2 regions of the Micromonospora sp. LH3U1 genome follow, and region 2 is predicted to be linked to the other one. Evidence: predicted binding sites of a transcription regulator. Region 2 holds the regulator's gene; the other holds the start of a gene.

Region 1 (3,405 bases), 3.5 Mb from region 2:
GAGGCGGCGGCGCTGGTTCCGGCGGGTCGGCGGCGTGCGCGGGCCACCCGGCGGGCGGGTTCCTGCCCGGTGCCGGCGGGTCGGACCCGGCAGGTGCTGGTCAACCTGGTGGAGAACGCGCTGCGGCACGGGCCGCCGGACGGGCAGATCGGGCTCTACGCCACGCTGCGCGGTCCCGGCCTGAGCATCCTGGTGACCGACGAGGGTCGGGTCGACGATGCCCTGCTGGCCGCGTTGCGCCGCCCGGCGCCGGCCGTCGGGATGTCCGGGTTGGGGCTGTGGATCGTGCGGCAGCTCATTGTGACGGATGGGGGAGCGCTGCGGGTGCACCGGCTGCGGCCGCGCGGCGTGGCGCTGGAGGTGCTGCTGCCGATGGCTCGCCCGGTGCCCTGACCCGAGCGGGACACGGGTTGGCCCGCTCGGGTCAGCGAGGCGGGAACCGCCTCGCTACCACTGTCGGTACCCGAGGAGGTCAGATGTTCAGCCATGTCAAGGATCTGCAGTTCGAGGCCAAGCCGGACGGCCCGGACGCCGCGTTCGCCCGCCGGTTGCAGGAGGTTCTGGGCGGCAAGTGGGGCGAGATGACGGTGGCCAACCAGTACCTCTTCCAGGGCTGGAACTGCCGGCTGCCCGGGAAGTACAAGGACCTGCTGCTCGACGTCGGCACCGAGGAGATGGGCCACGTCGAGATGATCGTCACGATGATCACCCGACTGTTGGACAACGCGCCGCTGTCGCTGTCGGAGGGCATCGCGGACAACCCCGGGGGCGCGGCGACCTTCGCCGCGTCGAACCCGGCGCACTTCATCCATGGCGGTGGCGGGGCCTTGCCCGCCGACGCCAACGGGGTGCCCTGGAACGGCTCGTTCGTCACCGCCAGCGGTAACCTGCTGGCCGACTTCCAGCTCAACGTCACCGCGGAGGCGCAGGGTCGGCTCCAGGTCGCCCGGTTGTTCAACATGACGGACGACCCGGGGGTCAAGCAGATGCTGCGCTTCCTGCTGGCCCGCGACACCATGCACCAGAACATGTGGCTGGCGGCGATCGAGCAGCTCAAGGAGGACGGGCTGGAGGACATGCCGGTGCCGGAGGCATTCCCGGACTCTGGCGAGTTCACCGAGGAGTTCGGCTACACCTACCTGAGCTTCTCCTCGGGCACCGACGCCAACGAGGGGCGCTGGGCGTCCGGGCCCACGCCGGATGGCAAGGGCGAGTTCCGGTACGGCGACAGCCCGCGGGCGAACGCCCCGGAGCCGGTGCTGCCTCCGGGGGATCCGCGGTTGTACGGCACCAACCCGGGTGTGGCCGGCTCGGTCGTGAACACGGTGAAGAGCAAGCTCACCTGATGCGCCTCGTCGGGTCGCCCGCCGGTCCCGGGCGACCCCGACGGGACGGGCGGACAGTGTCCTGGGCCACAGATCGGAACAAGGGGAACGCTTTGTTACTTGAGTGAGACACGCTCAACTCAACGCGATAGCAGGTGTTCGATGGCAACTCTTCCGGTACTTCCCCTGACCGACGCCGTGCTGCTGCCCGGCATGGTCATCCCGGTGACCCTCGACCCGACCACCCAGGCCGCGATCGACGCGGCGCGGGCGACCGGCGACCGCAAGCTGCTGGCCGTGCCCCGCATCGACGGCGAGTACGGCCCGGTCGGCGTGGTCGCCACCATCGAGAAGGTCGGCCGGCTACCCGAGGGTGAGCCCGCCGCCGTCATCCGTGGCCTGTCCCGGGCCCGGATCGGCTCCGGCGTGCCCGGCCCCGGCGCCGCACTCTGGGTCGAGGCGACCGAACTCGACGAACCCGCTCCCGCCGGCCGCGCCCGGGAACTCGCCCGCGAGTACCGCGCCCTGGTGACCTCCGTGCTCCAGCAGCGAGGCGCCTGGCAGGTCATCGACGCGGTGGAGCGGATGACCGACCTCTCCGAACTGGCCGACTCGGCCGGCTACGCGCCCTGGCTGACCCTGGACCAGAAGACCGAACTGCTCGCCGCGCCGGACGTCACCGCCCGGCTGGAGTTTCTGGTCGGCTGGGTGAAGGACTACCTGGCCGAGCAGGAGGTCACCGAGCAGATCAACAGTGACGTCCGCGAAGGGCTGGAGAAGTCCCAGCGGGAGTTCCTGCTGCGCCAGCAGCTCGCCGCGATCCGCAAGGAGTTGGGCGAGGACGAGCCGGACGGCTCGGCCGACTACCGGTCCCGGGTCGAGTCCGCCGAGCTGCCGGAGAAGGTCCGCGAGGCGGCCCTGCGCGAGGTCGGCAAGTTGGAGCGGGCCAGTGACGCCTCCCCGGAGGCGGGCTGGATCCGCACCTGGCTGGACACCGTGCTCGAGATGCCGTGGGGCACGCGTACCCAGGACAACACCGACCTGGCCGCGGCCCGGGCGGTGCTCGACGCCGACCACGCCGGCCTGGCCGACGTGAAGGACCGCATCCTGGAGTACCTGGCCGTGCGCAACCGGCGTGCGGAGCGCAACCTCGGCGTGGTCGGCGGTCGCGGCTCCGGCGCGGTCCTCGCCCTCGCCGGTCCTCCCGGGGTGGGCAAGACCAGTCTCGGCGAGTCCGTGGCTCGGTCGCTCGGGCGCAACTTCGTGCGGGTCTCGCTCGGCGGCGTCCGCGACGAAGCGGAGATCCGCGGTCACCGCCGCACCTACGTGGGCGCGTTGCCCGGCCGGATCGTCCGCGCGCTGCGCGAGGCCGGCTCGATGAACCCGGTCGTGCTCCTCGACGAGGTGGACAAGGTCTCCGCCGGCTACGCCGGCGACCCGGCCGCCGCCCTGCTGGAGGTGCTCGACCCGGCTCAGAACCACACCTTCCGGGATCACTACCTGGAGGTCGACCTGGACCTGTCCGACGTGCTCTTCCTGGCCACCGCGAACGTGGTGGAGTCCATCCCCGGTCCGCTGTTGGACCGGATGGAGCTGGTCACCCTGGACGGATACACCGAGGACGAGAAGGTCGCCATCGCCCGGGACCACCTGCTGCCCCGGCAGCGGGAGCGGGCCGGGCTGACCGCCGACGAGGTCAGCGTCGCCGACGAGGCTCTCGCGCTGATCGCGGGGGAGTACACCCGGGAGGCCGGCGTACGGCAGCTCGAGCGTGGCCTGGCCAAGATCCTGCGCAAGGTGGCGGTGGCCCTGGCGACCGACCCGACCCCGGTACGCGTCGACACCGACAACCTGACCGGCTACCTGGGGCGGCCGAAGTTCACCCCGGAGTCGGCCGAGCGGACCGCGGTGCCCGGCGTGGCAACCGGCCTCGCGGTCACGGGCGCCGGTGGTGACGTGCTCTTCATCGAGGCGACCAGCATGGAGGGCGAGCCGGGGCTGACCCTGACCGGCCAGCTCGGTGACGTGATGAAGGAGTCGGCGCACATCGCCCTGTCGTACCTGCGCTCCAACGGGCGTC
Region 2 (3,405 bases):
CGACCTGGGACGACTCGGTAACCGGGAAACCCCGGTGATCCTCTCGGTCCTGGTGATCGAGGACCTGGCGATGGCGCTCTACCTGCCGCTGGTCACCGCCGTGTTGGCCGGCACCGGTCTGCTCGGCGGTGGCATCGCGCTCGCCGTCGCGGTGGGCACGGTGCTGCTCGTGCTGGTGGTCGCCATCCGGTACGGCCATTTCATCTCGTCCGCCCTGTCGGCGAAGGATCCGGAGGCGCTGCTGCTCGGCGTACTCGGTCTGACCTTGCTGATCGCCGGCCTAGCGGCGAAGCTGCAGGTATCGGCGGCGGTCGGTGCGTTCCTGGTCGGCATCGCGCTCTCCGGTCCGGTGGCGCACCACGCGACCGAGTTGCTCTCCCCGCTGCGGGACCTGTTCGCCGCGGTGTTCTTCGTCTTCTTCGGCCTGGTCACCGACCCACGGGACATCCCGCCGGTGCTGCTGCCGGCGCTCGCGCTGGCCGTGATCACCATGGCGACGAAGACGCTCACCGGCTACCTCGCGGCCCGCCGCGTCGGCATCGCGGAACCCGGTCGATGGCGGACCGGCCTGGCACTCGTACCCCGAGGTGAGTTCTCCATCGTCATCGCCGGGCTCGCGGTGGCAGCCGGGAGCGTCGAGCCGCGGTTGGCAGCGCTGGCCGCGACGTACGTCCTGATCACCGTGGTGACCGGGCCGATACTGGCCCGGCTGCCGGACTTCCCGTGGTTCAAGCGGTGGTTGCGCAACCGTGCGGCGGCTCAGCGGCCGGCGCCGGTGCCGATCCACGACTGACGACCAAGCCCGACCAACGGTTGCTGAATTGCTCCCCAGGGGGACTACCGCAGCAACCGGCGGCGGGTTACCGTTTCGCCCCAGCAGCCAGGGTCCGCAGGCAGCCAGTGTCAACGCGGGCGAGAGCGGAAGGTTGGCCGGTGAGCGTGCAGGAGTCGACGTTCCACGGCTTCGCCAACCCCGTCGATCCGACTCCGGCGGAGTTGCGAGCTTGGGCGTACCAGCCCGATTCGGTGCCGTTGGCCTCGATGCCACCCGACTGGGACCTGCTGGTCTCCGGTGACCGACTGGTCTTGACACTCTTTGAGTTGGCGATGGATCCGACCTGCCCGGCCCGGCGTTTCGCGCTGCACTGCCTCTACATCTACGCGGCCGACGGCATTCGGACGAACTTCCGCGCCCACCCGAAGCGCCGCTTCCGCAAGATCGTCGAGCAGGCCGAGCGTGACGGCGACGAGCTGATGAAGATCTGGGCGCACAACGGCAGGGTGCTGCTGGCCCGACCGGATCTCTTCGCCTACCGGGACTGGTGCGAAGGCGGCCTGGTCCGGGAAAACCGCCGCCTCGGCTGAGGCTGAGTCGTAGACGGCTCAGCTTCCGGCCCACACTTTCGAACGGCGAACGGGCCGGGACCCCCCGTGGGTCCCGGCCCGCACGTCGGTCACCGGGTCAGTCCTGCTGCCGTTCGGTCTTGGCCTGGCCCTTGTCGCCGCCTTTGTCGCCGCCGTGGTCGCCCTGATCGGCGAACCGGCCCTTGACGACCCGGTCCCGGTAGGTTCCCTCGGTCACCTTGTCGAACTTCTCGCGGACGGTTTCGGCCAGGCTTTCCAACCGGTCCTCCGTCTGCTGGGCCACCTTCTTTGCCGGCTCCGCCATCGCTCCCCCTCGCCATGCCGGTAGGTCCGCATTAAGCCGATTGGACCCGTATCGACAGGCTAACCGAAGCGGCCCGGACCGCGCCGGGGATTCCGGTGCGGTCCGGGCCGAGGAACAGATCCGGGTGAGCGGCAGGTCAGCGATCGGGCGTCCGGCGGGGTCGCCAGACCACCAGCGCGGTGGACGTGCGGTTGGTCGGCACCAGATCACGGCCCGGGAAGCGGGCCAGCGACTCCAGTTCGGCAACCCGGCGGTACGCGGCGTCCAGCTCGGCCTCCAGCCGCGCCACCCGCTGCTGCGCCTGCTCCAGCAACCGCTCCAGCCCAATGATCCGCTTGACGCCGGCCAGGTTGATCCCGTCGTCCTGGCTGAGCCGCTGCACCTCGCGCAGCAGCACCACGTCGCGGACGCTGTACCGACGCCCGCCGCCAGCGGCCCGGCCGGGCTGCACCAGCCCCAGCCGGTCGTACTGGCGAAGGGTCTGTGGGTGCATTCCCGCCATCCGGGCCGCAACCGAGATCATCAGCACCTTGGCCTCGTAGGCAGGGTCGCCCGAACCGAGGAACTCGCCCGACATCCCGCTCACCTCCGCGTCCATTCCACCGGACTAACTGACTCGACGCACCCGCGCGTCGAGATGTTCCCGGGCGGCCGGCGGGCTCTGTTCGGCGAACGCCTCCAGCGCCGTGCGCGCCTCGTCGGACAACCGGGCCGGGACCACCACGTCCAACGTGACCAGCAGGTCACCGGCCTGCCCGTCGCGGCGGACCACACCCTTGCCCCGGGCCCGCAGCACCCGCCCGCTCGGCGTCCCCGGCGGAACCCGCAGGGTCATCGCGCCGTCGAGCGTGGGCACCCGCAGGTCCGTGCCGAGCACGGCCTCCGCGAAGGTGACCGGCACGGTCAGCGTCAGGTCGTCACCGGTACGCCCAAACAGGTCGTCCGGCCGAACCTTGACCTGCACGAACAGGTCACCAGCCGGGCCGCCGCGCTCGCCTGGCTCACCGCGCCCGGCCAGCCGGATGCGCTGACCGTCGGACACCCCGGCCGGGAAGCGCACGTTCATGGTGCGGGTCTTGGTGACGCCGCCGGTGCCCTGGCACTCCGGGCACTTCTCCTCGACCACGGTGCCGACGCCCTGGCAGTTGCGGCACGGCTCGGAGAAGCTGAACGACCCCTGGTTGCGGGTGGTCACGCCGGCACCGTGGCAGACCTGGCAGGTACGCGGCTGGGTGCCCGGCTTGGCCCCGTTGCCGTGGCAGGTCTCGCAGACTCCCGGCGCGCGCAGCGTCAGGGGCACTGTCACCCCGCGTACCGCGTCACCGAAGTCCAGCGCCACTTCGGTCTCGACGTCGCGGCCACGGGCCGGACCGCGCGGCGCGGCCTGCCCGCCGGCCTGACCGCCGGTGAAGATCGAGCTGAACAGGTCCTGGAAGCCGGTGCCTCCGAAACGACGGTCGCCGCCCCCGCCGCCGCCGAACATGTCGGACACGTCGAACGGCGTGCCACCCCGCTGGCCCCCGGCGTTGCGCCGGAAGGCGCCCGAGCCGAACAGCGAGCGCATCTCGTCGTACTCGCGGCGGCGTCCGGCGTCCGACAGCACGTTGTACGCCTCGGACGCGGCCTTGAACCGCTCCTCGGCCTTCGGGTCGCCCGGGTTGTGGTCCGGGTGCGACTCACGTGCCAGCTTGCGGTACGCCTTCTTGATGTCATCCGCGGAGGCGGCCTTTTCCACG

The links. The regulator HspR, encoded in region 2, represses chaperone genes until heat shock. The targets are predictions, from matches to a motif close to TTGAGTNNNNNNNACTCAA.
Region 1: a site for HspR is predicted at 1,446-1,464, ahead of lon (endopeptidase La). Genes of this name have one in related genera too.

Annotation. Positions count from the first base shown of each region.
Region 1 is NZ_CP116936.1:3,741,870-3,745,274, reverse strand. Features, by position in the region: gene PCA76_RS17165 (sensor histidine kinase) at 1-393, shown strand, start outside; gene PCA76_RS17160 (manganese catalase family protein) at 477-1,346, shown strand; gene lon (endopeptidase La) at 1,488-3,405, shown strand, end outside.
Region 2 is NZ_CP116936.1:132,189-135,593, reverse strand. Features, by position in the region: gene PCA76_RS00645 (cation:proton antiporter) at 1-793, shown strand, start outside; gene PCA76_RS00640 (hypothetical protein) at 934-1,365, shown strand; gene PCA76_RS00635 (hypothetical protein) at 1,463-1,669, opposite strand; gene PCA76_RS00630 (heat shock protein transcriptional repressor HspR) at 1,806-2,246, opposite strand; gene dnaJ (molecular chaperone DnaJ) at 2,277-3,405, opposite strand, start outside.